Regions from separate parts of the Sinorhizobium sp. NG07B genome, predicted to be linked through region 1. Evidence: riboswitches for the same ligand, from Rfam matches in the RefSeq annotation. Region 1 holds a riboswitch; each other region holds the start of a gene.

Evidence for each region. Region 1 has a riboswitch for cobalamin ahead of CO664_RS04845 (CbtB-domain containing protein). Riboswitches for the same ligand answer to the same signal wherever they lie in the genome.
Region 2: it holds a riboswitch for cobalamin, as region 1 does, so the genes downstream of both, cobU (bifunctional adenosylcobinamide kinase/adenosylcobinamide-phosphate guanylyltransferase) here and CO664_RS04845 (CbtB-domain containing protein) in region 1, are expected to answer to the same signal.
Region 3: it holds a riboswitch for cobalamin, as region 1 does, so the genes downstream of both, CO664_RS15405 (aromatic ring-hydroxylating dioxygenase subunit alpha) here and CO664_RS04845 (CbtB-domain containing protein) in region 1, are expected to answer to the same signal.
Region 4: it holds a riboswitch for cobalamin, as region 1 does, so the genes downstream of both, bluB (5,6-dimethylbenzimidazole synthase) here and CO664_RS04845 (CbtB-domain containing protein) in region 1, are expected to answer to the same signal.

The regions. Positions count from the first base shown of each region.
Region 1 covers NZ_NWTD01000001.1:993,378-1,001,321, forward strand. Annotated here, with positions in the region: gene CO664_RS04830 (glucoamylase family protein) at 1-209, shown strand, start outside; gene CO664_RS04835 (ferric iron reductase) at 260-1,057, shown strand; gene CO664_RS04840 (CbtA family protein) at 1,128-1,913, opposite strand; gene CO664_RS04845 (CbtB-domain containing protein) at 2,091-2,267, opposite strand; cobalamin riboswitch at 2,307-2,584, opposite strand; gene CO664_RS04850 (anthrone oxygenase family protein) at 2,763-3,242, shown strand; gene CO664_RS04855 (VOC family protein) at 3,281-3,631, shown strand; gene CO664_RS04860 (cystathionine gamma-synthase family protein) at 3,658-4,941, opposite strand; gene CO664_RS04865 (Lrp/AsnC family transcriptional regulator) at 5,069-5,527, shown strand; gene CO664_RS04870 (alpha/beta-hydrolase family protein) at 5,654-7,345, shown strand; gene CO664_RS04875 (LysR family transcriptional regulator) at 7,352-7,944, opposite strand, start outside.
Region 2 covers NZ_NWTD01000001.1:1,351,077-1,359,020, reverse strand. Annotated here, with positions in the region: gene cobN (cobaltochelatase subunit CobN) at 1-3,040, opposite strand, end outside; gene cobW (cobalamin biosynthesis protein CobW) at 3,266-4,330, opposite strand; gene cobU (bifunctional adenosylcobinamide kinase/adenosylcobinamide-phosphate guanylyltransferase) at 4,334-4,861, opposite strand; cobalamin riboswitch at 4,994-5,389, opposite strand; gene CO664_RS06515 (FecR domain-containing protein) at 5,625-6,602, shown strand; gene CO664_RS06510 (adenylate/guanylate cyclase domain-containing protein) at 6,655-7,944, opposite strand, start outside.
Region 3 covers NZ_NWTD01000004.1:152,344-160,287, forward strand. Annotated here, with positions in the region: gene CO664_RS15385 (DUF1217 domain-containing protein) at 1-1,678, shown strand, start outside; gene CO664_RS15390 (FAD-binding oxidoreductase) at 1,690-3,123, opposite strand; gene CO664_RS15395 (L-threonylcarbamoyladenylate synthase) at 3,183-4,157, opposite strand; gene CO664_RS15400 (DUF6656 family protein) at 4,237-4,839, opposite strand; cobalamin riboswitch at 5,135-5,337, shown strand; gene CO664_RS15405 (aromatic ring-hydroxylating dioxygenase subunit alpha) at 5,440-6,684, shown strand; gene CO664_RS15410 (hybrid-cluster NAD(P)-dependent oxidoreductase) at 6,681-7,781, shown strand; gene CO664_RS15415 (glycoside hydrolase family 25 protein) at 7,808-7,944, opposite strand, start outside.
Region 4 covers NZ_NWTD01000001.1:1,482,519-1,490,462, reverse strand. Annotated here, with positions in the region: gene CO664_RS07175 (NADP-dependent malic enzyme) at 1-1,333, shown strand, start outside; gene CO664_RS07170 (LuxR family transcriptional regulator) at 1,507-2,241, shown strand; gene CO664_RS07165 (acyl-homoserine-lactone synthase) at 2,396-3,040, shown strand; gene CO664_RS07160 (DUF2865 domain-containing protein) at 3,231-4,331, shown strand; gene bluB (5,6-dimethylbenzimidazole synthase) at 4,285-5,046, opposite strand; cobalamin riboswitch at 5,090-5,302, opposite strand; gene CO664_RS07150 (TolB family protein) at 5,345-6,169, opposite strand; gene CO664_RS07145 (NAD+ synthase) at 6,173-7,855, opposite strand.

The DNA of each region.
Region 1 (7,944 bases):
GCGGCTTCAATCCGAGCCTGCCGGGCGCAGGGCGCGAGGGCTGGGTCGACGACAGGATTGTCGGGCTTGACCAGGGGCTGTCCGTCATGATGATCGAGAACTGGAGAAGCGGCCTCATCTGGGAACTGACGCGCAGTATCCCGGACTTCAGCCGGGGGCTGAAAAGGGCTGGATTCGAAGGGGGCTGGCTGACACCCGGCGCGGCTTGATGGGACGGAGCATGGGGCAGGGGCATCGGCAGCGGGAAAGCAGAGCGGTCATGGAGGCGGCTGCCGCGATCGAATGGCTGGCGGCCTCCATTCCGGAGGTCGCCTGTTCGGTCGCGACCTCTGACGCACATTTCCAATCGCCAGACGCTTTCTGGTCGAAGCCGGCAAACCTCGAGACCTGCCTGGCCTATCAGGACCGTTTCGCGTCCGGCATGGACGATAAGATTCGAGCGGCGCACCTGGTCGCCTTCTACAGCCATCAGCTGAGCCTTGCGGCGGGCGCGATCTATCTTGTGAGCGGCCTTGTTCCGGTGGTCGCGGGCCTGCGTTTCGAAACCTATTTGCGTGCCCGCGACGGGAGGTCGCTTGTGGCCGGCCGCTTTCATTTCCTCGTCGACCTTCCGCGGAGCGAGAGTGAGATCGAGCCGGACGAGCCGACTCGACGCTTTCACGATGCCTTCGTTGCGCATCTGAAGCCGGTGATCGCGCTGCTGAAACGCCGCTGCGGCCTGTCAGCGCGCGCGCAATGGCGGTTGGCCGCGGACAGTCTCGCCGGCGCTTTCCTGGAGATCGGGCGGCGGCGGCAACGGGAGGACAGGGCGACGGGGCAGGCGCTGGCGATCGTCAAAAAGGCCCACTCGCCGCTTGCCTCGCGGCAGCTTCACTACGAAAAGATCGAAGCGGCCTCCGGCAGTGGGGGAGAGCTTCGCTCCAGGACCTACCGGATCCGCGGCGGCTGTTGCCTTTTCTATCGTGCCGAGGGCGGCAGCTTCTGCGACACCTGCGTGCTGCTCGAGCCCGAGCTTCGACGAGAGATGCTGCGGGCCCACCTGCTCGATAGCAAATGAGACCCTTGCCTTCTCCCCGCGTGCTGCCCGCAGGCGGGGAGAGGACAAGCGGCGAAGGCGCGGGGGCCGGTTAGTGCGCCCGGAGAAACCGGTCGTTGATGAAACCGGAGACGATGCCGAGCACCAGCCAGAAGGCGAGCGTCGTCGCAAGCGCGGCGACGGCGAACTCGGCGCCGAGCACAGCCGGCACGTTGCTGGAAATGTCGAGCGGCTGCGGCGCACCATAAAGATGGGGAGCGGCGACTAGGACGAGACCCGCGAGCTTGGCGACGATTTCCGGGCGGAGTGCCAGCAGATAGAGTCCCACGGCCGAGAGTAGCACCGTCGCCCCCCACCAGAGCTGCCGGTCGCCAAGCTCGGCCGCCGGAAAGCCCGGCAGTTCCGGCGGCAGGCCTACGGCCGGAAGCAGGTGCACGGCGAGCCAGCCGAAGGCGCCCCAGAGCGCGCCATTGGCAAGCGTGATCGGGTAGCCGATCATCAGGCTGATGCCTGCAAGCAGCAACGAGAAGCCGGCGCCGGTGACCAGATTGGCGGCAAGCGTGCCGGAAAAGCGGCTCATGCCGAACATGATGCCGCCTTCCTCGTGTTCTTCGCCCTCATGGGCATAGGCGGGGGTGACCGGCGAAAGTGCTGCGAGCATCTCGCCTAACATCTGGGATCCTTTCAGCGACGAATGCTGCTGATGATCCGTGGCCGGCTGCTCGCCGGCGGGCTGCCCGGTTGCAGCCGGCGCTTCGCCCTCGAATTCTTCCGCATGCAGGATAAGCGGCGTGACCCGCAATTCCTGGGCGCCGGTCATGAAGACGCCGGCGATCAGCCCGGCCACGACCGCGGCCAGAAGTGTCTTGACGATCATTGTCGATTTTCCTCAGCGGGCGTGGCCGCCTTGCGGTAAGCCGGCCCGATTCCATCGACGCAAGCCGGCGCTTGAAGGCGCGGGCGCGTGCCAGACGCACGACGCGCGCTCCGAGCACCGGAGGGTCGATTGTTGTATCGTTTGGTGTGGAACGCGGCAGGCGCTCCATGACTTCGCTTAGTGGCAGGGGAAGCCGTAGGAATGGCGCGTGTCGTGTGCCGTGTCGTGCAGCACGGCCGAATTCGCCAGGCCGGCACCGAAAACGAGGAAGCCACCGATCATGAGGGCGATGATGCCCGCGGTCAGACGGTCGCTGAGGGAGAGCGGAATGCTCGAAACTTTAGACGTAGCCATGACAACCTCCGTGATGGCAATGGGATATTCCCCTTGGGCACTATGCCCGTATCGCTTGGCAGGTTTCCTGGCTCGCAGCGTCAGGTGCCCAGGCTAGCCTAGTCACCAAGGATTTGCCTCGCCTTCCCAGAACCGAACCGCCCTCTCGCGGCTGTTCCAGTGGCTTCTTCCGGATTGCTCCGGAACGGCAAATTCACGCTGCTCTACAGTCGCGGGGTCGGCAGTGATTGAGATGCCCAGCTTGGGTCCATCCGTCACATTCCCGTTTACTCCCGAAACACGTTCGCATTCCGGGAACCAACCGATCAGCGATGATTAGGTGTGGCCGCCAATGATGTCAATCGCGCCGCGGTGGAAAGTGGAGGAGAGGGTTGCGCGCATTTCGCGTTGCCCGCCACATGGGGAACAACTCCTGATGACTATATCGCATTGGTCGGTTATCTCTTGGGCAGCGCGTGCGGCCGCAGGCCGCACGATCGACCCGGGGTCCGTGCGATGCTTGCCCTTGTTCCTGCCCTGTCCTTTGCCGCCGTCATCGGATCCGGACTTATGGCCGGGCTCTTCTTCGTCTTTTCCGTCTGCATCATGCAGGCGCTGCGGCGATTGCCGGCGGAGCAGGGCGTTGCTGCCATGAACGCGATCAACGTCGTGATCCAGAATCCGTTGTTCTTCGCCGCCTTCATGGGCACGGCGCTGCTCGGCGTGATCCTCATAGCTGCCGCTTTCATCTGGGGCGGGGAGGGGAGCTATCTCCTGGCGGCGGGCGGACTCGTCTACCTCGCCGGCACATTCGCGGTGACGATGGTCTTTAACGTTCCGCTCAACAACGCGCTGGCGAATGCCACTTCGGTCGAGGCCGCCACCGAAGTCTGGCAGCAGCGCTACTTGACCGATTGGGTCTGGTGGAACCATGTCCGCACGATCGCTTCGATAGCTTCGCTCGCCCTTTTCACGCTTGGCTTTCAACGCGGCTGAAGCCTAGGAAAGAGGACGATGAAACTGGGGAGGATCCAATGGCAGTCCGACGCATCGTGCCCAATCTTCAAGTATCCGATCCGCAACGCGCGCGCAGTTTCTATACGGATCTGCTTGGCCTCAACGTGGTGATGGATCACGGCTGGCTGGTCACCTTTGCGGCGGAAGGCGGATCGGCAATGCCGCAGGTCAGCTTTGCCATTGAAGGCGGATCGGGAACGCCGGTGCCGGCGCTCTCGATCGAGGTGGACGATGTCGACGAAGTCTATCGGCGCGCGAAGGCGGCCGGCATCGAAATCGTCTATGACATCACTGACGAACCCTCGGGTGTGCGACGCTTCTTCGTGCGCGATCCGTTCGGCAACGTAGTCAATATTCTGACGCATTGATCGGGGGACGGCCCCCGCTCAATGGATCAGACGGTCGTCAGAGCGTTCGCGACGTCGGCGACGAGGTCGTCCGGGTGCTCGATGCCGATCGACAGGCGGATAGTCGATTCGAGCACGCCGATCCGGCGCCGCACCTCGATCGGCACGCCCGAATGAGTCATCGCCGCCGGGTGGCTCGCAAGCGATTCCGTGCCCCCGAGGCTGACGGCGAGCTTGAAGATCTGCAGGGCGTTCAAGAAACGGAAGGCTGCCTCCTGGCCGCCGGCGATGTCGAAGGAGAAGGTCGAGCCGGCGCCGGTGCATTGCGCGGCAAAGGTCCTCCCGACCGGCGAGGCTTCGTCGTGGAAGGGCAGATAGTGGATCCCTTCGACCTTCGGGTGGTCGCGCAGGAACTCGGCGACGATCCGGGCATTCTCGTTCGCCTTCTCCATCCGGACCGACAGCGTTTCGAGCGACCGGCCGAGCATCCAGCAGGAATGCGGGTCGAGCTGCGTGCCGATCGAGCCGCGCAGCGCCTTCACCTGTTTGATCAGCGCCTTCGAGCCGAGCACGGCGCCGGCGATCAGGTCGGAGTGGCCGCCGACATACTTGGTGAGCGAATAGAGCGACAGGTCCGCGCCGTGGTCGATCGGGTGCTGGAAGACCGGGCCGAGCAGGGTGTTGTCGCAGGCGACGATCGGCCTTTGCCCCTGTCTTTCGCCGATCTTTTCGGCAATGCGGCGGATCATCGCGACGTCGACGAGGCTGTTGGTGGGATTGGCCGGCGTTTCGACGAGGACCGCGGCGACCCGGCCCCTGCTCATGGCCTCCTCGGCGGCGGCGCTGACGGCCGCTTCATCGACGCCGTCGGCAAAGCCGACTGCGTGGATGCCGAGATTGAGAAAGGTCTTGGCGAGCAGCGTCTCGGTGCCGCCGTATAGCGGCTGTGAATGCAGGATTGCGTCGCCGGGCCGCACGAAGGCAAGCAGGGTCGTGGCGATTGCCGACATGCCGGAGGAGAAGAGCGCGCCGGCCTCGGCGCGTTCGTATATGGCAAGCCGATCCTCGACGATCTCGCTGTTCGGGTGATTGAAACGGGAATAGACGAGCCCGGCACCGACGCCCGCCGGCGGTTCGCGCCGTCCCGAGACGAAATCGAAGAAGTCGCGGCCTTCCTCGGCGGAGTGGAACACGAAGGTGGAAGTCAGGAACACCGGGGGCTTGACGGCGCCTTCCGAGAGCTCGGGATCGTAACCGTAGTTCAGCATCAGCGTCTCGGGATGCAGTTTGTGGTTGCCGATATGGGTCTTCGACGGATGCGGCGCGGTCATGGTTTCTCTCCCTGGGCGCTAGCGGACTCCACTATCCGCCAATTTATATCAAACGCCCGGGCTGATCCTTGCTATTTGCGATCACTTCGTTTTGATGAGCGCAAGTTTTTGCCGAGGTTACAGCAAGATGACGCAGAAAATTGCCGACGAGATGGATCGCCGCATCCTGAAGGAACTGGTCGCCGATGCCCGGATCACCAACAACGAACTGGCCGAGCGCGTCGGCCTTTCTGCGTCTCCCTGCCTCAGGCGGATCAGGCGTCTGGAGGAAACCGGCGTCATCCGCGGCTATACGGCGCTCGTCGATCCGGTCATCGAAGGCTGGACGATGACGGCGATCGCCACGGTCCGCCTCAGCCGCCAGCACGAGGACGAGATCGTCATGTTCGAAGAGGCGATCCGCGACTGGGACGAGGTGCTCGAATGCCACCTCGTCACCGGCTCGCGCGACTACGTGCTGAAGGTGATGAGTTCCGGCCTCGATCACTATGAGCGCTTCATCAAGGAGAAGATCGCCCGGCTGAAATGCGTCGCCTCGATCGAGACGAGCTTCGTGATGAACACGATCAAGGAAAGGAGGATCTAGCGCGTGACTGCCGCTCATCGTCGGGTTGTGCCGATTGACTGTGCGGGAGCGGAAGGCGACATTGCCGCAATGCGTCGCTTGGCTATCGGGCGACAAAGTGACAATGCCGCAGCGTGGAGGCCCGCCATGGAACACCTTCAACAGACGGACCTGTCGACGGCGACGCGGCCTGCCCCGCGCTATCTGGCAAACCTCTTGCGGTCCTTTTCGACGAGCGGCCTGCTTGTCGGCGTGATCTTTTTCGCGGTCTCGTTGACCCCGAGCCTCATTCCTCATCCCTATCTGATTCAGGCGGTGATTTCCGGCGCTTCGCTCGCCGCCGGCTACGCAATCGGGACATTCCTGCGCTGGCTCTGGTCCTTTTTCGAACTGCCCGAGCCAACGACGCGGCGGGCGCGCACGCTGAAGATCGCTGCCGCCATCGTCTGCATAGCGGCAGCTGCCGTGTTTCTCTGGCAGGCAGCCGGGTGGCAAAATACCGTCCGTGGCATCATGGGGCTTGAGCCCATCGAAAGCGCCGAGCCCATCAAACTCGGCCTCATAGCCTCCATGGTGTTCGCCGCTCTCATCTTCCTGGCACGGCTCTTCCGGTTCACCTTCAGCGTTCTTTCTCGCTGGCTGCAAGTTTTCCTGACGCGACCGATCGCCAACGCCCTTGGTGGGCTGGTCGCCCTCGCGCTCTTTTGGTCGCTGGCAAATGGCGTGATCTTCGAGTTCGCGCTTCGTGCCGCCGACAGTTCGTTCCAGCAGCTCGATGCGCTGATCGATCCCGACGTCGCGCCCCCGACCGATCCCGCCAAGACCGGCAGCGACGCGTCGCTGGTGCGCTGGGACGAGCTTGGGCGGCAGGGGCGGCAGTTTGTCGCCTCGGGGCCGACAGGCGCCCAGATCGGCGACTTCTACGACGGCGCGGCGTCAAACCCCGTGCGCGTCTATGTCGGGCTGAACTCCGCCGACACGGCGCCGGAAAGAGCGAAGCTGGCTTTGGAAGAACTGAAGCGCGCCGGAGGCTTCGAGCGCAAGTCGCTGATCGTCGTCGTTCCGACGGGCACCGGCTGGATCGATCCGGCAGCGCTCGATCCGCTCGAATATCTGCTGCATGGTGACGTTGCGAGCGTCGCGGTGCAATATTCCTACCTCACGAGTTGGCTGTCGCTGCTCGTCGAGCCGGGCTATGGCGCCGATGCGGCGAACGCGCTCTTCGACGAGGTCTACCGCTACTGGACCACGCTGCCGAAGGACCGGCGCCCCAAGCTCTATCTGCATGGATTGAGTCTCGGGGCAATGAATTCACAAGGGTCTGTCGATCTCTTCGATGTCATCAGCGACCCGTTCCAGGGTGCGCTCTGGAGCGGCCCGCCGTTTCAGAGCGGGCTGTGGCGCTCGGTAACGGCGGACCGCGTCGCCGGTTCGCCCGCCTGGCTTCCGCGCTACCGGGACAGTTCCATCATCCGCTTCACCAACCAGGAGAACGCGCTCGATATTCCCGGTGCGCACTGGGGCGCGATGCGGATCGTCTATCTGCAATATGCCAGCGATCCGGTGACCTTCTTCGATCCGCACGCCTTGTACCGCGAGCCGGACTGGATGAAGGCGCCGCGCGGGCCGGATGTTTCTCCGGCCTTGAATTGGTTTCCCGTCGTCACCGGCCTGCAGCTCCTCGCCGACATGGCTTTGGCCACGACCTCGCCGATCGGTTACGGCCACGTCTACGCGCCGGAACATTATATCGACGCCTGGGTGGCGGTGACCGATCCGCAAGGGGTGACGGGAGAGGATGTCGCGCGGTTGAAGGCGGAGTTCAAGGGCAGGTTCTGATCTGCATTACGGCGTCGCCGAATTGGCGAGCAGCCCTTCCATCGCGCCGATGATCTTGCGGTGCTGGTGCGCGTGGCGGGTGCGAAGGCTCGTTGCCGCGTAGATGGCCTGCGGGATGACCGGCGCATCGGCGACCACGACCGCGGCCCCGTCGTTGGAAAGCCGCTCGGCTGTGGCGATTGTCAGATAGGCGGCGCCCCCGAGAGTGCGCAGCAGCCCGGTGATCGCCATGCTCTGCCCGGCGGCGAGCGAGGCAGCCGAGAGGTGCGGCAGCGCCAGCCGATGGGCACGGTCGAAGGCGGGCGAATAGCTGGAGCGGATATAGGTCTCGGGCTTCACGCCGGCCAGGTCGCCGGCCTCGGTGCTGACCAGCACGTAATGCAGTTCGCCGATCCGTTCGTAATGAAGGTCAGGCAAATAATGCGGTGTAAAGAGAAGCGCCAGGTCGAGTTCCCCGGCGGCAAGATCGCGATTCATCTGGTTCGAGTAATCCGCCTCCATATAGATTTCCGTTGCAGGCAATTCGCGCCGGATGGCCGCCACCCATTGGCCGGCAAATGCTTCCGCGAGATCGTGCTGGATGCCGAGCCGCATCGAGC
Region 2 (7,944 bases), 360 kb from region 1:
ACGCCATGTCCCAGATCGGCTTTGCACCGATCAGCGCCAGCGCTTGGGCAATGTCGTCGCCGCCGGTGCGCATATTAGAGGTGCCCCAGGCTGTCAGCCCGAAGGAGGACGGCCATTCGCCATGGTCCTGCAGATAGCGGCGGATGAGCAGTTCGGCCGATTTCTTGCCGAGTTCGTAGGCCGCCGGCGTCGGCACGGCGCGGCTGTCGACGGAATAGAAATTGCGGCCGGTCGGCAGCACGTCCGGCCGCCCGCGTGTCGGCGCGCCGGATGGGCCAGGCGCGACGAAGCGGCCGTCGAGACCGGTGAGCAGGCCGGTGATCTCGGCAGCACCCGACCGTTCGATTGAAGGCTTCAGCCGTGCCTCGATCTCGTCGAGCACGGCTTGCGTGTTGGTCCAACCGTCGGGGCAAGCGATCTCGCCCGACACCAGCTTCGTGGCGAGAAGCTCGATGCGCTCAACCGTATCGCCGGCGGTGCGCCAAGAAGCATCCGAGAGGTTGGCGAGGAGATCGGGCTTTGAGCCGAGCCAGGGCGCGGAGAGAACGCAGTCGAGGGGGTCGAAACGTTGTGCGGGAATACCCCCCTCTGTCCTGCCGGACATCTCCCCCACAAGGGGGGAGATTGGCGAGTGGCGCCCGTCCGTTTCCCTGGTTCCGCCGGCGGCGATCGGGCGGTCTATTGAGGAGTTGGTTGCAAGCGCGGCAGTATTTGGGAGGGAAGAACCCGCATCCCTGATCTCCCCCCATGTGGGGGGGATGTCCGGCAGGACAGAGGGGGGTACTCGCCCGGCATCACCCAACCCCAGGTCCGCCGCGATCGCGCGCTGCAAGCTCTGATCGCCGCCCTCGCCCAAGCCACGTGGCACCCGGGCAAGCGCCACCGTCAGGTCGGTCAGCAGCCGCCCTTCCGGCGCCACGCCGAAGATATGCAGCCCGTCGCGGATCTGCATTTCCTTGAGGTCGCAGAGATAGGCGTCGAGCTTTTCGAGCGCCGTGTCGTCGCTGTCGCCCTTGTCGATGCCGGCGTCGTGGTCGAGGCCGATGTCGCGCACGAGATCGAGGATCTGACGACTGAGCAGACGCAGCCGTCGCGGATCGCCGCCCGCCGCTTCGTAATATTCGTCGACCAGCGCTTCGAGATCCTTGAGCGGTCCGTAGGACTCGGCGCGTGTCAGAGGCGGCGTCAGGTGATCGATGATCACCGCGCTGGTGCGGCGTTTCGCTTGCGTCCCCTCGCCCGGGTCGTTGACGATAAAGGGATAGAGATGCGGCGTCGGGCCGAAGATCGCCTCTGGGTAGCAGGTCTCGGAAAGCGCCAGCGCCTTGCCCGGCAGCCATTCGAGATTGCCGTGCTTGCCCATATGGATGATCGCGTCAGCGCCGAAGGTTTGGCGCAGATAGGCATAGAAGGCGATATAGCCGTGCGGCGGCACGAGATCCGGCGCGTGATAGGTTTCCTTCGGATCGATGTTGTAACCGCGCGCCGGCTGGATACCGACGATGACCTCGCCGAACCGGGCAAGCGGCAGGGTGAAGGCGCCGTCGAGGAAGAAAGGATCGGCCTCCGGCGTCCCCCAGCGCACGCCCACTTCCGCCTGAATCTTTTCCGGAAGAGAGGAGAAGAAGTCCTTGTAGTGATTCAAGGAAATGGTTTCGCGAATTTCCCGGCCGCGGCTTGCGGCATTCGTCGGTCCGGCCATCAGGAAGCGGATCAGCGCCTCGCCGCCTTCGGGCAGATCGCCAGTCGAATAACCTTCCGCCGCCATCGCCTTCAGCACCTCGACAGTGCCGGCGGGTGTATCGAGGCCGACGCCGTTGCCGAGACGTCCGTCCCGGTTCGGGTAGTTCGCCATGACGATTGCGACGCGCCGCGCCTGCGGCTTCGCGCGCCGCAACCTTGCCCAATTACCGGCGAGCCGGGCGGCGAAGCGCACGCGGCCGGCAAGCGGCTCATGGCCGACGATGTTTGCCTCGACAAGCGGGTCGTAGACCGATGCCGCCTTGAAGGAGACGGCGCGCGAAAGGATCCGTCCGTCCACCTCCGGCAGCGCGACATTCATACCGAGGTCGCGCGCCATCAGCCCTTGCGGCGAGGCTTCCCAGGCTTCGCGGGAGGAGCCTGAAAAAATCACCTGCAGCACCGGCGCGCCGGTGGATTCCAGCACCGTCGGCTGCCGGTCGGCGCCGGGCGCCGAGACGGCAAAGCCGGTGGCATTCATCACCACGTCCGGCGCCGCCTCGGCAAAGATCGCTTCGAGAGTACCGACCGACACCTGATCCTTGAGGCTCGACACAAAGACCGGAAGCGGGCGCATGCCCTCCTCGGTCAGCGCCTCGATCAGGGCCTCGACCGGCTTGGTCTCGCCGCTCTGCACGAGGGCACGGTAGAAGCAGATGGCAACTGTGGGACGAGCTTCCTTCTTCCCTTCGGAAGTCTGCGCTCCCCCGACATCGCCGGCGATACGCACCCACTCGTCAACCCCGATCACGCCCCTGCCCGGCCACCAGATGCCGGCTTTCAGCAGCGGCCGCGCCGGTTGCGGCTTTTCGGCGCCATCGATCAGCGCCTCGGCATAGTCGAGGAACAGGCCGGCATTGTCCGCGCCGCCTTCGTTGAAATAGGCCCAGAGACGCTCACGGTCTTCCGCTGCAACGGTCGAGAAAGGGTCGAGACCCGGGTCCGGCTTGTCGTCCCCCGGCAGCACCGCAATCTTGAACTTGCCCGCCACCGCCGCGGCATAGAGCGCCTCCAGCACGTAGCGAAAATAGCTGGCGCCGCCGAGCGGCCGGACGACGATCAGCTTCGCATGTCGCGCGGTACGTTCGACGTAGGTGTCGACCGACATCGGATGCATGAGGTTCATGAGGCTGGCGATGCGCAGGCTATTCCCGCTCGCGCGCCGGCGATGCGCGGCGGCAATCGACGCAAGCTCGGTATCGGCCGCCGACAGGAACAGGATATCGGCCGGGCTTTGCCCGAGATCGATCGCTTCGTTGCCGTCGGCGATCGTGCCTTTCTGGGCTAGGAGGAGATGCATTGTTGCTTCCCGCTGGGCTCGTGAAGAGACCCCTCCCCAGCCCCTCCCCACAATGGGGAGGGGTTAGGTCGTGCCACACGCACTCTTTCCCCGAGTATCAGCCGTTCGTGCCATAACGCCGCCCCCCTTTGGGAACGAAAGCGCCGCCGCAAATGCCAGCCGAGCCCCTCCCCCTTGTGGGGAGGGGTTGGGGAGGGGTTCTTCTCACACGCGCTCAAAACAACCTCACGCCAGCGCCGAAATCGCCGCGCGCACGGCCGCCTCGTCCATGTCGTGCAGGCCGATGACGACGAGGCGCGTGCCGCGCGTCTCGCCGGGTGCCCAGGCACGGTCGTAATATTGATCGACCCGGCTGCCGACCGCCTGGATCAACAGACGCATTGGCTTGCCGGGTACGTCGGCAAAGCCCTTGAGGCGTAAAACGTCGTGCTCGGCGATGACGGCCTTGAGCCGGTCGATGAAGGCCGCCGGTTCGGCAATCGGGCCAAGTTCGACGACGAAGCTGTCGAATTCGTCGTGATCATGTTCCTCGCCGGCCTCATGCTCCATCTCGTGATGCGATTTGCGGTCGGCGATCTCGTCTTCCGTGCCGACGCCAAGCCCGAGCAGGATCGCGGCTGCCACCTCGCCGTTCTTGGCCTCGATCATCGCCGGCTTGCGGCTGATGCGCGAGGCGACTTCGTCACGCACGGACTTGAGGCCCGCAGCATCGATGAGATCGGTCTTGTTCAGAACGATGAGGTCGGCGGCGGTGAGTTGGTCCTCGAAGAGCTCTTCCAGCGGGCTCTCATGGTCAAGGTTGTCGTCATTGACGCGCAGCGCATCGACCTTGTCGTGATCGTCGGCAAAACGGCCGGCGGCAACGGCGGCGCTGTCGACGACGGTCACGACGCCATCGACCGTCACTTCGCTGCGGATGTCGGGCCAGTTGAAAGCGGCGACCAGCGGTTGCGGCAGCGCAAGGCCGGAGGTCTCGATGACAATATGATCCGGGCGGTTCTCTCGCTCGAGCAGCTTGGTCATGGTCGGAATGAAGTCGTCGGCGACGGTGCAGCAGATGCAGCCATTGGTGAGCTCGATGATGTCCTCTTCCGAGCAGGCTTCAGCGCCGCAGCCCTTCAACACGTCGCCGTCGACGCCGAGATCGCCGAACTCGTTGATGATCAATGCGATCCGCTTGCCCTCGGCGTTCTGCAGCAAGTTGCGGATCATCGTCGTCTTGCCGGCGCCGAGGAAGCCGGTGATGACCGTGGCGGGGATCTTGCCCGACTGGGCCTTTGCAAGTGTCATGAATCAACCCTTCATTTTCAGCGGCAACCCGGCCGCGACGAAATAGACTTCGGCGGATTTCTCCGCGACGATTTGATGGAGGCGGCCGGCATGGTCGCGGAAGTCTCGCGCCATGCGGTTCTCCGGCACGATGCCGAGACCGACCTCATTGGAGACGATGATGACGCGCGCCTGCATGGCAGGCAGCAAGCCGGCAAGTGCCGCAAACTCGGCCGGCATGTCGCGCTCTTCCATCATCAGGTTCGTCACCCACAGCGTGAGGCAGTCGACAAGAATGACGCGCTCCGGTGCATCCAGTCGACGAAGCAGGCCGGAGAGATCGAGCGGTTCCTCATGCGTTGCCCAGCCCTTGCCCTGCCGCGCGGCCTGGTGGCGGGCGATACGATCGCGCATTTCCTCGTCATAGGCGCGGCCGGTCGCAACATAGTGCATCCCGAGCCCCGAGGCTTCGGCGAGCTTCTCCGCGAAACTGGATTTCCCGGAGCGCGCGCCGCCGAGCACGAAGACCGGACCGGCATTGGAGAATGTCATCCGACCAGATCCCATGCGAGGAAACTGGTGGGGACAAAGCAACGATAGCAAGCGGACGCGTGACGGGCACGCGCAGAAGACGATAAATAAGCCACGACAACCTCCGTGCTGGCATTGGGGAGGACTCCCCCGGGCGATGCCCTGATGGACGGCAGGTCTCCTGGCTCTCGGCGTCACGGGCAAGCGCTGCGCACGCGGTGCCCAGCGCTATTGGGCCCGAACGGGTCCGCCTCGCCTTCCCGGCGTCTGCTGGCTCGTGAAGGCGGACGATTCGTAGAAAGAGAGGCGTCCAGCCCGGCTGCTCACGATGCCACGCCAGTGGCTTTTCCGGCGTGCCTCCAATTCCGCGACAACTGCCCCATGCAGTTTCACCGGAAGAGGTGCGGCATGCCCGATGGCGAACCCTGACCGTTCTACAGTCGCGGGGTCGGCTGCGATAAGGGCGCCCGGTGTGGGTCCGCCCGTCACATTCCCATTTACTCTCCCGCGCCGCTTCGGTGCGGGGGAACCATCCAATGCGTTAATTATGAAGCGGATGCGTCAAAGTCAATCGACGGTCTGCGACGCGAGGTCGGCAAGTTGCGGCAGCGTGAGGTGCGTCGCCAACTCGGCGCCTTTCTCCTAATCCGAACGGGTAGGCAGACGCCCGTCCCAAGCGCGTGATAAAACGGGCATTCGAACCCGAGGCGGCTCCGATGCTTCGCCACGGTGTTCGATTATGTCCACGGCACTGAATTTGTCAGTTCAGCCTGGAGGGGGTGCGATGGCATATCTGCGTCGTGCCGCATTTGTCGCGCTGAGTGTCGCGCTTTACGGCTCCATGCCAAGCAAGGCCGCCGAACCGATTGGTCAGGCGATCCGGATCAAGACTGAGGTCAGCGGAGCGAGCGGACCACTGGTCGTCACGGACCCGGTGCACCGCGACGAGCGGATTCGGACATCCAGATCCGGCCTTGGCCAGTTCGTCTTCCGAGATGGAAGCAAGCTTGCCGTCGGTGCCGGCTCGTCGGTCGTCATCGACAAATTCGTCTTCGACGACTCGAGATCGGTGCAGAAGCTGACCGTCGCGGCGGCGAAGGGAACGTTTCGCTGGATCAGCGGCAACTCGGGGCACGCGGCCTACCAGATCCTGACACCGGCCGGAACCATCGGCGTTCGAGGCACGGTCTTCGACTTTTACGTCGGCGGAGACGGCACGACGGCAGTGGTGCTCCTGAGCGGCGCTGCCGAATTTTGCGGCCGAGGCGGCTGTCAACAGCTGACGCGGCGCTGCGACTGCGTGGTCGCCCGTCCCAATGGCGATATGACCGATACGCGACGGGTCGACCGAAGCATCCTCAGGACACTCGGCAACCAGCAGGCCTTGCCGTTCCTCTCCGGCAGGCAGCAGCTGTCGCCCGGATGGAGCGGCACCGGCTGCGGCCTTTCAGCTGAGATCCAGATCCGTCCAGATCGGGTCCGGCCGCTCGTCGCACCGCCACCCGAACCGGCTCCGCCTGTCGAGACGCCGCCCCAACCCAAGCCACCCAAACCCGACAAGCCTCACAAACCCGACAAGCCTCACAAACCCGACAAGCCTCACAAACCGGACAAGCCCCAAAAACCAGAAAAGCCGGGCAAGCCGGACAAACACGACAAGAGCTGGCACGATAAACCGAACAAGTTCGACAGGTCGGAAAGGCCGCGCAATCGTGATTACTCGCACGAGCGGAGCAAGGACCGTTCGTTCGGACGACGGTGACTGTAATTGAAGTGCCGGAAAGCGGCGCCTTTTGCATCAGTCGGCGAAGCACCTATTCGCCAGCCGCATCCTTCGCCGTCGGCTCACCAATGAAATGTTCGCCGCGCCGCGAAATCCGCCGATAGAACTCCGACAAGCCGGGCGTCAGCGCGGACGCCTTGAGCTTTGCCACGCCCAGCATGCGCCGGCTCTCGGGGGACCGTGCGCGCAAAGCGTCGACCAGCCGCCGATGAACTTCGAAGAGCTCGGCGAATTCATCCGACTCGGCCAGTCGCTCGTCGCCAACGACTCCAAAGAGCCTCGTTCGCGTGCTCTTACCCTTGAGCCCCAATGCTCCGGCCTCCAGCAGGGCGCAGCCGCCAGCCAAATTTGCCGTCGCCTCCGACACGAGGATATCGTAGCCGATCTCCTTGCAGGCGGATTCGATGCGCGCCGCCACATTGACGGTGTCCCCGACCGCCGAATAGTTGAAATGCGTCTCGGCGCCCATGTTGCCGACGCAGGCAAGGCCGGTGTGGATTCCAATGCCGATGGCAACGCTTTGCCCCGCCCCGAAACCGAAGGCATCCTTGTCATTGAGACGAGCAAGCGTTTCTCGCATCGCCAAAGCCGCGCGAACGGCCCTGCGAGGATGATCTCTGACATCGACGGGGGCGTTCCAGAAGGCCATGATCGAGTCGCCGATGAACTTGTCGAGTGTGCCCTCGTTTTCGATGACGTGTCGGCTCAGCGCATCGAGAAGCGTATTCAGGAACCCGACAACCTCGGTCGGCGCCAAACGCTCGCTGATCTCGGTGAAGTTGCGCACGTCGACGAACATGATCGTCAGCTCACGATCGTCTCCCCCGAGCCTCAGTGCGTTCTGCGTGTGCTCGACGCGATAAAGCAGCGACGGCGACAAATATTGGCCGAAGGCGCGCCGGACGACGCGACGCTCCCGGTCGGTCACCAGGAAGCGATAGGCCGTCGCGGCGAAATGCGTGACCAATCCGGAAAAGATCGGAGCAAGCGGGTCGAAGAGCAGTCCCGCGTAGAGAAACGCAGTCCAGGAGGCCGCGAGAGCCAAGCCGGTGATCAGCAACCCGCAGGCGAGCGCCACGCCGGGGCTGACGAAGGTGGTCACCATGACGAGGAGGGTGCCTGCAATGGCGATCGACAGGATCTCGAGCCCTTCGGCCCAGTCCGGGCGCGAGAGGAAGCGACCCGACAGGATCTGCTCGACGGCCTGGGCATGAAGCGAGACTCCCGGGACATTATGGCCGAGAGCCGTGGTGCGGATATCGAGCAAACCGGCAGCCGAGGTGCCGACGAAGACGATGCTGCCTTCGACGGCCGCCCTGAC
Region 3 (7,944 bases), on a different contig from region 1:
CGCCAAGGCAGCGGCGGAAGCACAGTTGGCCGCGGGAGACCTCACCGACGAGGAAGAGGCGGAGCTCGAGAGCAAGGTAACGACCTACACGAATTCCATTGCCACGCTGAACAACTATCTCGACCTTGCAGCTGCCTTCGACTTTGGTTCCGATGGCACCGTGAGCGCGGGTGCGGCGCAGACCGACGAAAACAAGCTTGCCGTCAACGACCTCTATGTCTCCAGCAATTCCCGCGTTACCTCACAGGCGGCGCTGCTGAACAAAGCCTATTTCGAGGAGACGATCGCGAGTATCACGTCCGTCGATGAGCTCATCGCGGATACACGCCTTTACAATTACATCAGGACCGCTTTCGACCTCGACGAGGTGACGATCGTTTCCGCAACCATCAAGAACATCCTGACGAGTGATTCGGATGATCCGGAGAGCTATGTCAACACGATCGGCGACGGCGACGAGAACTACCTGGCGCTCGCCAATGCCTTCAATTTCCAGGAGGACGGCACGCTGGCTGACGGCGACAGCGCGCAGACCGCCACCCAGACGACGCTCACCTCCAACCGTTACATGACCCGCTATAATGACAAGGACGACGAAGCGGACGAGAAGGCGGTCAGTGCCTACAAGGCCGCGGTCTCCGGCATGACCTCCGTCGACGATTTCATCGTATCCGCCTCGATCTATGATTTCGCCTTGCAGGCCGTCGGCCTCGATCCCGACACGGAGAGCACCCGCACCATCCAGCGCGTCCTGACCAGCGACCTCACCGATCCGAAGAGCTTTGTCTACACGCTCAAGGACGAGCGATACGTGACCCTTGCCAAACTGTTCAACTTTACGACAGAGGGCGAGGTCGGTGCACCGGCACTGGCTCAATCGGAAACGCAAATCCAGGAAACCGCGAAGAACTACATCGTCATCAAGTCCCGTTTTGGGTCGGACGAGGAGAAGACCAAGGCCCAAGAGGAGAGCGAATATTATACGGCCGGGGTCGCCAAACTTTCCTCCCTCGACGCGTTCCTGGCCGACGAGCGTCTCGTCACCATCGCGCTCGAGGCGAACGGCATCGACCCCGAGGGCGTGACGGCCGATTTCCTCCGCGACATCTTCGCCTCCGACATCGATGATCCGGGGAGCTTCATCAACGAACAGGAAAATTCCGCCGCCTATATCTCGCTCGTGACCTCCTTCAATTTCGACAGCGAAGGTAACGTGCTGCGCGAGGAAAGGGAAAGCATCGTCACACGCCACGGGCTTTACGAAACGCTTGATCAATATCTGCACCAGACGCTCGAAGAACAGGCGGGCGAAAGCAATGAAGGCGTTCGCCTGGCACTCTATTTCGAGCGCAAGGCCGGCACGATTGTCGACGCCTACGACCTCCTCGCCGACGACGCGCTCGCCGAGGTGTTCCGCACGATCTTCAGCCTGCCCGACGAGTTCAGCACCATGGACATCGATCAGCAGGCGAAGATCGTCGAAAAGAATCTCGATCTCGAGAAACTCAGCGATCCGGTCGAACTGAAGAAGCTGCTGGCGCGCTTTGCCGTGCTTTACGATCTGGAAAACAACACCGAGGTCGATCCGGCCGTCTCGGTGCTCACGAGCAGCGGCAGCAGCGTCGGCATCAGCGCCGACACGCTCTATACCTTGTCGCAGCTCAGGATGGGCGGATAGCGCCGCCTCAATCAATCCTGCCGCAGCACCTTGTCCGGGTTCATGATTCCGGCCGGATCGAAGGCATGCTTGATCCGCCGCATTAGCTCGATCTCGATCGGCGCGCGGATGGCCGCAAGTTCGTCGCGCTTCAACTGGCCGATGCCGTGTTCGGCCGAGATCGATCCGTTATATTTCAGCACAATGGCGTGAACGATCGCGTTCACTTCGTGCCAGCGGGCCAGAAAGGTCTCGCGGTCCGCGCCGACCGGCTGGGTAATGTTGTAGTGGATGTTGCCGTCGCCCATATGGCCGAAGGCGCAGATGCGTGCGTTGGGGATTGCCGTGATGACCGCCGCATCCGCTTCCGCCATGAAGGCGGGAATGCTCGACACCGGTACCGACACGTCATGCTTGATCGAGCCGCCCTCGGGTTTCTGCGCCGGAGACATGCTCTCGCGCATGTGCCACAGCGCCTTTCGCTGCGCTTCGCTCTGGGCGATGACGGCATTCTCGATGAGACCCTCCTCTGCGCCTGCTTCGAGCAGGCTTTGCACCATCTGCTCCGAACTCTCGGCCGAGTCGGAGGTGGAGATATCGATCAGCGCATACCAGGGATGACTTGTTTCCATCGGGTCGCGAACGCCCGGTATGTGGCGGGTGGTGAACTCGATGCCGAGCCTCGGCATCAGTTCGAAGCCGGTCAAGGCGGGACCGCAGAGGCTCGATGCCCGCTCGAAGAGTCCGAGCGCCTCTTCGACGCTTGCGAGCCCGGCAAAGGCGACCTGATGGCCGCGCGGCTTCGGGAAGAGCCTTAGGACGGCGCCGGTGATGACCCCGAGCGTCCCTTCGGCGCCGATGAACAGATCGCGTAGGTCGTAGCCGGTATTGTCCTTCTTGAGGCGTCGGAGACCGTCCCAGATTTCGCCGGTCGGGAGCACGACTTCCAGCCCCATGCAGAGCTGTCGCATGTTGCCATAGGCAAGCACGGCGGTGCCGCCGGCATTGGTGGAAAGATTGCCGCCGATCCGCGCCGATCCTTCGGAGCCAAGCGACAGCGGAAACAGCCGGTCGACGTCGTCCGCCGCCTTCTGAATGTCTGCGAGAATGCAGCCGGCGTCGGCGACGATCACATTGCCGACCGGGTCGATGTCGCGGATGCGGTTCAGCCGCTCAAGGGAAAGCACCACATCGGCCTTTCCCTCGCGCGGGATCTGGCCGGCCACGTGGCCGGTGTTTCCGCCCTGGGGCACGATCGCCGTCTGGCTCTGGCTGGCGAGCCGCAGGATGCGCGAGACTTCATCGACCGAGGCGGGCTTCAGCACGAGCGGTGTCGTGCCGCGGTAAAGCCCGCGCGATTCGACGAGATAGGGCGCCGTCTCCGCCGGTCCGGTCAGCGCATGGCCGGGGCCGACGATGTCGGTGAACGAGGCGATCAGTTCGGGAGAAGGGATTGCTGTGCTCATGACCTGCCTGCGATTTATATTGCCGAAACAGCCGGACCACACAGGTCTCGCGCTTCCGGTCAGATCCTCGGGGCGGCGGCCCGTTCGAGCCGGTCGACGATCGCTTCGCCAAGGCCTTCGCCCGGGATCGGCCCGAAAGCGATGGTTCGAGCGCCGCTCGCATCTGCCTTTTTCATATAGTCGAAAAGATTGGCGGCCGCTTCCCTGAGATTGCCCGTTGGGCTGAGGTCGAGGACGATCGCCGCGCTGCCTTCGCCAGGCAGCGCCTTGCCGCCGAAGCGGATCAGCGCCTCTCCCGTGTGGACGTCCGTCGCATTGAGCCGCACCGCGGCACCCGGCGCATAATGCGAGGCGAGCATGCCGGGAGCTTCGATCGTCGCGCCGGCCGCTTCCGGCCGCTCAACGGGAAGGCCGGCGAGCGCCTCGATCTCGGCCGCATCGAGACCCCCCGGCCGAAGCAGCCGCAGCCGGCCGTTTTCGACCTTGATGATCGTCGATTCGAGGCCGATTTCCGCCGGGCCGGCATCGAGGATCAGCTTCAGCTTCGCACCGAGATCCGCCTCCACATGGGCCGCGCTGGTCGGACTGATCTTGCCCGACGTATTGGCGCTCGGCGCCGCCAGCGGGCGCCCAAAATGTGAGATCACCCGCCGGGAAAAACCTTCAGGCATGCGGATCCCGAGCGTGTCGAGGCCGGCCGAGGCAAGCGCGTGCACGGTACTTTCGGGTCGCTGAGTGAGAATCAGGGTCAGCGGCCCCGGCCAGAAGGCTTCCGCGAGGCGTCGGGAGATGGGGTCGAATATCACATGCGCTTCGGCCATTCCCATGTCCGAGACGTGGCAGATCAGCGGATTGAAACGCGGCCGGCCCTTCATCTCGTAGATGCGGCTGATCGCATCGGCACTCGTTGCGTCTGCTGCAAGGCCGTAGACGGTTTCCGTCGGGATCGCCACGGGCTCACCTTCGGAAAGCACCGCGCAGGCCGTTTCGATCGCCCGATCCGGTTCGCTGCGCGTATCGATGATTTCGGCCATGGCGGTTCTGGTCCTTTCCGTCGCTTCCTTAACGGAGGAGGAGGGAAAACAGAACGATTTTCTTTGTCGATGACCGGCGTCAGAGGCTGCGAATGATCCGCCGCAGCGCTTCGTCGCGTGCGCCGAGCATCAGGACGTTCTTGAGCGCCACCTTCGGGTCCTGCGTCCGGAAGATCAGGCCGTTGCCCCGAACATTTCGATCGAGGACCATCCGCCCCTCTTCGGTGCCGGGTTGAATGGCCACGGCGAAATACATGCGCGAGTAGCTTGTCTGTATGCGTTCGAAGAAGTGCGCCTCGTCGCCGAGGTCGGAGAAGAAGTTGGCAAAGTAGAACGCCCAGGTGACGTCTCGCGATCGAGCGAGATGAGTCCGCGCCGCGGTGACATGGCAATAGCCGAGGTGGGGACTGTCGGCGAGGGTCCTGTGGAAGATCATCTTCGGGAACTGGATCGAGGCATGAAAGCCGTTGATCCGCCTGTGTGTCGTCTCTCCCGCCGCCTGTAATCTCTGTCCGGTTCTCTCTGCCACTTCCTCATGCGTCATGTAGCGGCGCTGTTCGGGCAACCACGGCCGGCGCCGGTCGATTCGGCCCGTGCGCAGGAACTCTGTATGGCCGCCCGCCGTTTTCGGCGCCGGCGCCTGCGCTTTGCCTGAGGCGTCGTAATATCTGATTTTTGCCATCGACCTCTGCGTCACTTGTCGCTGAACGGACTAAACCGTCAGCGAACGCTAAATCACTATGGTTAATAGAGTATTTCGGGCGCCCGTGCATCGCTTTATGTCGCAAAATGGCCCGTGATCTTCGCGGCCTGGATGCCGCTGCGAAAAAAAGCGCCATTTGCCGAAAAATGTATCTATCACATTGTTTATTATAGAAGATGTCACAGGACTTCCAACGCGCGCGCATCGAAAATCTTTGTCGTCTTTCTGGAATGGAATGTCGCGCACCGGCAATTGCCGAGCCTGTCTGGCCGCTTAGATTCGAATTGCTCAAGGTGCCGCTTCTTCGCAGGGAGGGGCGGAGAATTGGGAAGCCGGTCAAATCCCGGCGCTGCCCCCGCAACGGTGGTGGAGTGAACCCCCGGCATAAGGCCACTGGACAATCGTCCGGGAAGGCGCCGGGCAGGGCCCTCGGGCCGCTCCAGAGCCCGGAAACCAGCCTTGAGGAAAACGACCGTAACTGGTTGCGGCGGGCAGCCGGATCGGAGCCAAGGCGCACGACATCTCTCCGGCGCGGTTCCCGTCCTGCCTGCCCGAAACAGGGCTAACGAGGACATGGGCATGGACATCCAGAACGAAATGCTGCGCAAGCTGAAGACCCGCCGCGAGGGCTACAGCCTCGATCGGGCCTTCTACATCGACCCGGACTATTACCGTCAGGACCTGGAGAATATCTGGTACAAAGACTGGCTATTCGTCGGCCACGACTGCGAAATCCCGCGTCCCGGCAATTACTTCACGCTGCAGGTCGGCGACTATCCGATCGTCATCGTGCGCGATCGCCATGGGGCGGTCCGAGCGCTGCACAATTCCTGCCGCCACCGCGGCTCGCGCGTTTGCACCCAGCACAAGGGATCCTCGGCCAAGCTCGTTTGTCCCTATCACCAGTGGACCTACGAACTCGATGGCAGGCTGCTCTTCGCCCGGCAGATGCCGGAGGATTTCGATCCGGCCCAGCACAGCCTGAAGCCGGTCAATTGCGAAACGGTCGGCGGCTATATCTTCATCAGCCTTGCCGAGCGGCCCATGGATTTCCAGCCCTTCCGCGACACGGTTGCAGCCTATCTCGCGCCGCATCGCCTCGGCGAAACCAAGGTCGCCTATGAAAGCACCATCGTCGAGAAGGGCAATTGGAAGCTCGTCTGGGAGAACAACCGCGAGTGCTACCATTGCGCCGCCAACCATCCGGAACTCTGCCGGACCTATCCCGAGGCTCCGACTGTGACGGGCGTCCAGGGCGCCATGGACGATCCGGAAATCGGTGCACATTGGGAGAGATGCGAGGCGGCGGGGCTGCCGAGCGCCTTCAAGATCGGGCCGACCGGCCAGTTCCGCATGACGAGGATGCCGCTGATCAACGGGGCGGAGAGCTATACGATGTCCGGCGAGAAGGCGGTCCGCAAGCAGCTTTCCGGCGACATAAGCGCGAACCGCATCGGCACGCTGCTGCTCTTCCATTACCCGACGACCTGGAACCACATCCTCGGCGACCATGCGATCACCTTCCGCGTGCTGCCGCTCGGGCCGGAACTGACGCAGGTCACGACGAAATGGCTCGTCAGCAAGGATGCGGTCGAAGGGGTCGACTATACCCTCGAAGACCTCACCCATGTCTGGACCGAGACCAACGACCAGGACCGGCAGATCGTCGAGGAAAACGCCTTCGGCATCCGCTCGCCGGCCTATGAGCCGGGTCCCTATTCGGCCGAACACGAGGGCGGGGTCATGCAGTTCGTCGACTGGTATTCGCGCTTCATGCAGGATCGCCTGCAGGGCAGCGCCGCTCCTCTGTCGCGGGTGGCATGACGATGGAAATGGCACGCTCCTTTCACCACTTCGACGAACTGCAGCCCTGGAAAGATCGCCAGTTCCTGCTCGAATGCATCTCCGCGGTCGGCGAGACCGCGGACGTGATGACCTTCACCTTCCGGTCCGACAGGCCGGCCTGGTTCCGCTACCTGCCCGGGCAGTTCGTGACGCTGGAACTCCCCGTCGGCGAGGAACCGGTGATGCGCACCTATACGCTATCGTCCTCGCCGTCCCGCCCGCTTTCCGTGGCGGTCACGGCCAAGGCGCAGTCGAACAGCATCGGCACGCGCTGGATGTTCGACAATCTCAGGCCTGGCATGACGTTGAAGGCGCTGGGGCCGCTCGGCGATTTCAGCTTCGTGCGCCATCCGGGCGAAAAATATCTGTTCGTCTCGGCCGGCTCCGGCATCACGCCGATGATGTCGATGACGCGCTGGATGGCGGATTGCGCGCCGGACACGGATGTGACCTTCATTTCCTGTGCCCGGCAGCCGGAGGATCTGCTGTTCAAGCCGGAGCTGGAGATCCTCGCCCGCCAGATGCCGCGTCTCAATCTCGGCTTCCTGGTGGAAGGACACGAAGCGCGTCACGGCTGGCACGGCCTGCGCGGCCGTATCGATGCGACGAAGCTGCCGCTGCTTGCACCGGACTTTCTGGAGCGAACGGTCTTCTGTTGCGGACCCGAACCCTTCATGCGCGGGGTTCGGGAGATGCTGGAGGGGGCCGGTTTCGATATGGCCCGCTACCACCAGGAAAGCTTCCAGCCGGCGGCGGCGCCGGCGGCAGAGGAACTCGCCATCCGCGCCGGCTCGGCGGCCGGCGCTCAAGGCGAGGCAGCCCGGGTAACCTTCACCATGAGCGGCAGGGAAGTCTCGACCGTCCCCGGCCAGACGATCCTGCAGACAGCACGCGCCAACGGGGTCAGGATCGGTGCGGCCTGCGAGGGCGGCATCTGCGGCACGTGCCGCGTCTTGAAGATCGCCGGCGAAGTCGAGATGAACCACAATGGCGGTATTCTCGATGACGAAGTCGACGAGGGCTACATCCTCGCCTGCTGCTCGCGGCCTATCGGCGACGTTCAGATCGAAGCGTAGACAGCTACAGGCGCCGTCCGGCTTTTTCAGCGGCGCTCGGGCTGGTTGGGCAGGTGGGCCTCGGCGGCCTTCACGCTGATCGCACCGGTGACCGTTCCGTCGACGCCGGCGCCCGAGCCGCTCTCGGCCTCGGCACGGCTGATGAGCAGGGGTTTTGCGAGCG
Region 4 (7,944 bases), 490 kb from region 1:
GAACCAGGTCAACAACGTCCTTTGCTTCCCGCATATCTTCCGCGGCGCGCTCGATTGCGGCGCGCGCACCATCAATGAAGAGATGAAGATGGCGGCGGTGCGGGCAATCGCCGGCCTGGCGCGCGAGGAGCCGTCGGATGTTGCGGCCCGTGCCTATTCAGGGGAAACGCCGGTCTTCGGACCCGACTATCTCATCCCCTCGCCCTTCGACCAGCGGTTGATCCTGCGCATCGCTCCGGCGGTGGCCAAGGCTGCAGCCGAGAGCGGCGTCGCTACCCGGCCGATCCAGGATTTCGACGCCTATCTCGACAAGCTCAACCGCTTCGTCTTCCGCTCCGGCTTCATCATGAAGCCGGTCTTCGCAGCCGCCAAGAACGCCCCCAAGAACCGCGTCATCTTCGCCGAAGGAGAGGACGAACGGGTGTTGCGCGCCGCCCAGGTGCTCTTGGAAGAAGGCACGGCCAAGCCGATCCTGATCGGCCGTCCGCAGATCATCGACACCCGCCTCCGCCGCTATGGCCTCAGAATCCGTCCCGATGTCGACTTCGAGGTCGTCAATCCGGAAGGAGATCCGCGCTATCGCGACTACGTCGAAGAATACTTCACCCTTGTCGGCCGTCTCGGCGTCATCCCGGAAGCCGCCCGCACGATCGTCCGCACGAATACGACGGTGATCGGTGCGCTGGCGGTCAAGCGCGGTGAAGCGGACGCATTGATCTGCGGGGTCGAAGGGCGCTACAGCCGACACCTGCGCGACGTTTCACAGATCATCGGCAAGAAGCCGGGCGTACTCGACTTCTCGGCGCTAAGCTTGTTGATTTCCCAGCGCGGTGCGACCTTCTTCACCGACACCTATGTGAGCTTCAGCCCCAGCGCCGAGGAAATCGCCCAGACGACCGTGATGGCCGCCGGCGAAATACGCCGCTTTGGCATCACGCCGCGCGCTGCCCTTGTTTCCCATTCGAATTTCGGATCGCGCGAATCCGAGAGCGCCGCCAAGATGCGCGCCGCGCTCAAGCTCGTCCGCGAGCTGGCGCCCGATCTCGAGGTCGACGGCGAGATGCACGGGGACGCAGCCATCTCCGAAACGCTGCGCGAGCGGGTGATGCCGAACAGCACGCTGAAGGGCGAAGCCAATCTGCTCGTCTTCCCCAATCTTGACGCCGCCAACATCACGCTCGGCGTCGTCAAGACGATGACGGACAGCCTTCATGTCGGGCCGATCCTCCTCGGCTCGGCGCTGCCGGCCCACATCCTTTCCCCCTCCGTCACCTCCCGCGGCGTCGTCAACATGGCGGCTCTTGCAGTGGTCGAGGCAAGCCATCCCGCCTGAGGAATGGCTCTCCGGTCTATCGCGCTTTAGGCGATTCCGCGGCAGCTTGCCGCGGAAATACAACCATGCATTGATCTAGTGAAAAGACTTGCACCGATTACGAAATATAGCACTAGACAAAAACCGGCAGGCTAAACCATGTTTATTCTAGGGGCATGAATCGGTGTTACGGCATGACTAATCAACAGGCTGTCCTCGATCTGCTGGATATCGTGGAATATGGCGGGTGTGCGGAACCGCAGCAATTCTTCGCCTTGATGCGTCGTACCTTCGATATTGCGCATCTTCTCTATCTGGAAGCGGAACCGACGGCCGAGGGTCTCAAGGTCTGCCGCCTGCATCACACTTTCGGCGCCTATGCCGAGGAGCTCTATCTGTCGCGCGGTCTTCACCGGATCGACCCTATCCTTCGGCTTGCTCTCGGAGGCGTAAGGCCTGTGGAATGGGCACCCGCACGCCGCCGCTTTCCCGAGTGCGAGCCGCTCTTCGAGGCTGCAGAGGACCTCGGCCTGTCCACGGAAGGGGTCGCCCTGCCGCTGCCTTCGCCGGCCGGCCGCATGGCGCTGCTGGCGATCAGCGCCAACATGTCGCCGACGGAATGGTCCGAATATCGCCGCTGCCATCTGCGTGACTTCCAGCTGGCAGCCAATCTCTTTCATGCCTCGATGCTCGAGCGGACGATGGCAGATACGATCGACGAGCGCGATCCGCGCTTGACCAGCCGCGAAACCGAGGTCCTGACCTGGTCGGCAGCCGGCAAGAGCTATTGGGAAATCGCGACGATCCTCGGCATTTCCGAACGCACGGTCCGCTTCTTCATGAGCAATGCACGCCGCAAGCTCAATGTCGTGTCGAACACGCAAGCGGTTGCGCAGGCAGTCCGCCATGCGTTGATCCCCACCATCTGACGGGGGAATTTACCATCGGAGCTCGCTCCCGGCGCCGGATGCCCCACAAATTTTGTGGGAAAAATCGTTGGATTAAACTGTCACTACCGACAGTTACATGTGTCGCCCGAGCCTGACAGCATCGCTCCATCGCGCAAACACGATGGAGCGAAAGATGATCAGGATAGTGAACGGAAACGCTCGCGGAAAACATCCGCAGGCCATCGACGAGATGTTCCGGCTGCGCAAGCGCGTCTTCCACGACTTCTTGAAATGGGACGTCAGGACCGAGGGCGATTGGGAAATCGACCACTACGACAAGGCCAATCCGCTCTATGTGATGTCCTATTCGCCGGAAACCGGGAAGCTGCGTGGCTCGCTCAGGCTCCTGCCGACGCTGGGGCCGAACATGCTGGATGATACATTCCCGGTGCTGCTCGGCGGCAACCCGGAAATCCGGAGCGCTTCGGTCTGGGAATCGAGCCGCTTCTGCATCGACCCGGATATTTCCCAGGACCGGTCTTCGAACCAGGTGACGGTCGCCGCCGCCGAACTGATGTGCGGCGTCGGCGAACTTGGCCTTGCCTCCGGCATCAGCCACATCGTCACCGTCACAGACGTCTTCCTTGAGCGGATGTTCCGCCGCATGGGGTGCCCCGGAGAACGGATTGCCGAGCCGCACAGGATCGGCAATGTCTACGCGGTCGCGGTCGCCTGGGAAGTGTCGAGAAGCCTGCTTCGACAGATGAAGGCCGTTGCCCTCATCGAAGGGACGGTGCTCGAACGGCCCATGTCGCTCGAAACTGCAAGGGCGGCCTAATCATGGCCGGGCCGTTCAGGCGGCCCGGCCCTTCCTGTCTCGGAACACGTATTAACGCAAACGCCGTCTTGTCGTTGCGCCCTCACCCTAACGTCGTATGATGTGACTACAGGCGCCCCTGTCCCGCGATCAGCGGAGCGAAATGCAGGAAAGACGAGTGTCAGTGTCCCGATCCACTGCGTCCTTGAGGATGATGCGCCTTGCGGCCGCTCTGCTGCCCCTCGCCTTGGCTATGCCTGGGCAGGCATCGGCCACCGACGTCTGCGCGCGCCTCAGCGCCCGCCTCGCAGAGCTGCCGGCGGCGTTGACGACAAACGCCAATCTGCGCGATTTCACCGGCGCGGTTTCGCGACAGAACATCGAACTTCGCCGCGCCAGGAACGAAAGGCGGCGCATGGAATGCAGCGACGAGTCCGTCGTCTACATCGAAAGCGAAAATGCGGCTGCCTGTGCCGAGCTTGACGATGCGATTGCGCGCATGGAGGACAATCTCCACACGCTCAAGGCCCAACGCCGGCACCTGATTTCGAAGGGCAATGAGGACATGCGCCGGCGGATCCTCGCCGCCATGGAATTGAACGACTGCTCGGGGGACGCCGCTCCGAACTGGGACGAGACGGTTCCGGATGAATTCGGCACCGAAGAGGCGCGCGCTCATCGCAACATCCTCGAAAGCTTCCCGCCGGACGGCGAGGACTATCCGTTGCTGTTCGATGGTCCGACCGACGATTTCACATTCATGGAGAACGGCGCGGCAGGCGGCTTCAGGACCATGTGCGTGCGGACCTGCGACGGAGCATTTTTCCCGATTTCGTCGAACGCCACGCCGGCCGACTTCGGACGCGACGCCGAGCTTTGCCGGGCACGATGCCCCGGCGCCGATACGGAACTCTATTATCACGTCCTCGCCACCGAGGAGAGCGAGCAGATGGTTTCGGCGTCCACGGGAAGGCCGTACAGGGAACTCCCCAACGCCTTCGCCTATCGTGTGCGCGACGTCGGTTCTCCCGGCATCTGCGGCTGCCAGATTCCGAAGATCACGACGGATCAGAACAAAAGCACCACCTCGGGAACCAAGCTTTCGGTGGTCAGCCCTTCCGTCGTGACGATCGAGGGGCCGTCTGCACCAGCCTTCGGACCAGCGGGGGCAAAGCCCGTGGAAGAGCGCCCCTATGATCCGAAGAGCAGCAAGGTCCGCGTTGTCGGTCCTGCCTTCCTGCCACAGGAAGAGAGCGCGATCGATCTCAAGAACCCTCGGGGATCGCGTTACCAGCCGCTGCAGAACGAGTGACACCTTCCCTTTGGGCGGTCGTTACGAGGCTGTCGCGGACGCCCCATCCTTCGTCGAAAACGAGGTCCTCGAGCGGCAAGCGTTGCCGCCAGCCCTTCACCGCCAATTCCGGCTGCTGGTAGAGGCGATCGACATAGCCAAGGCACAGCCAGGCGACGATTTCGATGTGCTCCGGAATTCCGAGGATATCTTTGACCTCGTTCTCGTGGAAAATGCTGACCCAACCGACGCCGACGCCTTCGGACCGCGCCGCGAGCCAAAGATTCTGCACCGCGCAAACCGTCGAATACACGTCCATTTGCGAATTGTGCGTGCGGCCGAGCACGACGGCGCCGCCGCGGGTCCGGTCGCAGGTCACGCAAATGCCGAGCGGCGCCTTGCGTATGCCCTCGAGCTTGAGTGACCGGTATTTCGCCTGCGCCTCGCCCGAAAACATTCCGGCTGCCTCCTCATTGGCGCGCTGGAAAGCCTGCCAGACCCTCTCCCGCGTCTCGATTCGCCGTACGAGCACGAAGTTCCACGGCTGCATGAAGCCGACGGACGGGGCACGATGCGCCGCTTCGAGCAGGCGGGCGATAAGCGGTTCGGGCAGCGGTTCGGGCAGGAACTCGTCGCGCACGTCGCGGCGCGTCTCGATGGCACGATAGACGGCGGCGCGCTCGTCCGGCGAAAAGGCACCGGCCGCCGCAAGGCAGCCGTTCGGGTCAGGCAGCATCGTTCGATCCCCAACAATGCGCAACCTCCCGCCGTCCGCGCGGGGCCGGTCTATCTCGCCAGGCCGGTCTTCTGACTTCGGATCACTCGGCTGCGCCACCTTCCCAGATCGCATCAGGAACCAGTGGCAAAGCTCTGAAAATACTCAGAACTCTTTTGGCGCAGACGTCACCGTCACAGCGTTGGGCACGTGCCGGAATTCTACCGGCTTCCCGATTCTCCCGCAGCAAGCGGGCACCTGACGGCCGCATATGGGCACAGCCGCCGGCGAAACGCAAGGCGGGGGCGCCGCGCCCTGCTCAAGCCGGCCGATAACGCACGAAGGCGAAGGCATCGCCGTTGGGCGACCAGTTCGGAACGTTCATCGTCCCCTGCCCGCCGAAGAGTTCGAAGAGGACACGCGCATTGCTGCCTTCCGGATCCATCAGCCGAAGCCGCACATCGAGATCACGCGGATGGTCGAAGACCTCGCCGTCATAGGACAGCACCAGCAGATGCCTGCCGTCCGGCGACGGGTGCGGGAACCAGTCACCATAAGGGCTGTCGGTGATGCGCTGGACATCGCTGCCGTCCGGCCTCACCCGCCAGATCTGCATGCGGCCGGTGCGGCTCGAATTGAAATAGATCCACGCACCGTCCGGCGACCAGTCCGGGCCGTCGTTGCGGCCCTCGCCATGCGTCAGGCGCCGCTCCTCTCCGCCATCGACCGAAATCGTGTAGATGTCGAAGATCTGGTCGCGGATCCCGCAATAGGTCAAGGTTTTCCCATCCGGGGACCAGCCGTGCCAATAGGACGGCAGGTTGCGCGTCACCAGTCGCGGCGTGCCGCCCTCGGCCGGCAGCAGATAGATCGCCGACTTGCCGAATTCGGTCTTGTCGCTGATCGCCAGCGTTTTCCCGTCCGGCGAAATGCCGTGATCGTTGTTGCATTGCCCGGCAAAGCCCGTGTCGATTTCCACGGGCTCGGAACCGTCAAAGGCAAGCCGATAGAGCCTGCCGTCGCCGTTGATGATCAGGGATTTGCCGTCCGGCGACCAGTTCGGCGCCTCGACCAGCCGCTCCGTCTGCCAGACGACTTGCGTCTCGCCGGTGGCAATATCGAAAATCTCCACCGAACTGCGCATGATCTACCCTCGGTCGCGGAAACGGTTGGTGATCGGATAGCGCCGGTCCCGGCCGAAATTCTTCTTGGTGATCTTGACCCCGGGAGCCGACTGCCGCCGCTTGTATTCGGCGATGTAGAGCAGGTGTTCGATCCGATGCACCGTGGCCTCGTCATGCCCGCGGGCGACGATTTCCTCGGTACTCAGTTCCTTCTCCACCAGGCACTCGAGAATGTCGTCGAGGACCGGATAGGGCGGCAGCGAGTCCTGGTCGGTCTGGTTGGGCCGCAGTTCGGCCGATGGCGCCTTGTCGATGATGTTCAGCGGGATGACCTCGCCGGAGGGGCCGAGTGCTCCGGGCGGCACAGCGCCATTGCGCCAGCGCGACAGTGCATAGACCTGCATCTTGTAAAGGTCCTTGATCGGGTTAAAGCCGCCGTTCATGTCGCCGTAGAGCGTCGCGTAGCCGACCGACATTTCCGATTTGTTGCCGGTGGTCACCACCATCGAGCCGAACTTGTTGGAGATCGCCATCAGGATCGTGCCGCGCGTGCGGCTCTGCAGGTTCTCCTCGGTGATCCCGGATTCGGTCCCCTCGAACGTGTCGGCGAGAGCATTGAGAAAGCCTTCGACGGGCTCCTCGATCGCAACGACGTCATAATGGCAGCCGAGCGCCTTGGCACAGGCCTCGGCGTCCTTCAGCGATTCCCGCGACGTATAGCGATAGGGCAGCATGATCGTGCGAACCCGCTCCTCGCCGAGCGCGTCCACGGCGAGCGTCGCGCAGATCGCCGAGTCGATGCCGCCCGACAGGCCGAGGACGACGTTCTTGAAGCCGTTCTTGTTGACGTAGTCGCGCAGCCCCAACATGCAGGCGCGATAGTCCGCCTCCTCGCATTCCGGCAGGCGAGACCGGAGTCCGTTGTGTGAGACCCAGCCGTCGTCACCCCTCGTCCATTCGGAGATCGCGAGCGCCTCCTCGAACTGGCTCATCTGGAAGGCGAGCGAGCGATCGGCATTGAAGCCGAAGCTCGCGCCGTCGAAGACCAGTTCGTCCTGCCCGCCGAGCTGATTGGCATAGATCATCGGCAAGCCGGTCTCTATCACCTGCTTCAGCACGATCTGGTGACGGACATCAACTTTACCGCGGTAGTAGGGCGAACCGTTCGGAGAAAGCAGGATTTCGGCGCCGCTTTCCTCGAGCGTCTCGCAGACGCCGAGCTCTCCCCAAATGTCTTCGCAGATCGGAACCCCGATGCGAATGCCGCGGAAATTCACCGGACCGGGCATCTCGCCTTGATCGAACACCCGCTTTTCGTCGAACTCGCCGTAATTCGGCAGATCCACCTTATCACGGACGGCGATGATCTTGCCCCCGTCCAGGACGGCCACCGAATTGTGCCGCTGCGCGGAGGCTTGACGGGGGAAGCCGATGATCACTCCCGGCCCTCCATCCGCCGTCTCTGCGGCGAGGTTCTCGACGGCGCGCAGGCACGCCTTCAGGAAGGCCGGTTTCAGCACCAGGTCTTCAGGCGGATAGCCGGAAATGAAAAGCTCGGTGAACAGCACCAGGTCGGCGCCCTGGCGCGCGGCGTCGGCCCGCGCTTCGCGCGCCTTGGCGAGGTTGCCGGCGATATCGCCGACGGTCGGATTGAGCTGGGCTACGGCGATCCGTAGCGTCGAAGGTGCGGCTTTCTGTGGGGTCATGGCAGGCCTGTCGGTGTTTCCTCGGCGAATGCATCCAGCTTAAGGCTTGTACTTAACGCATCAGGGGGCAAAAAACCCCCTCCCAATCG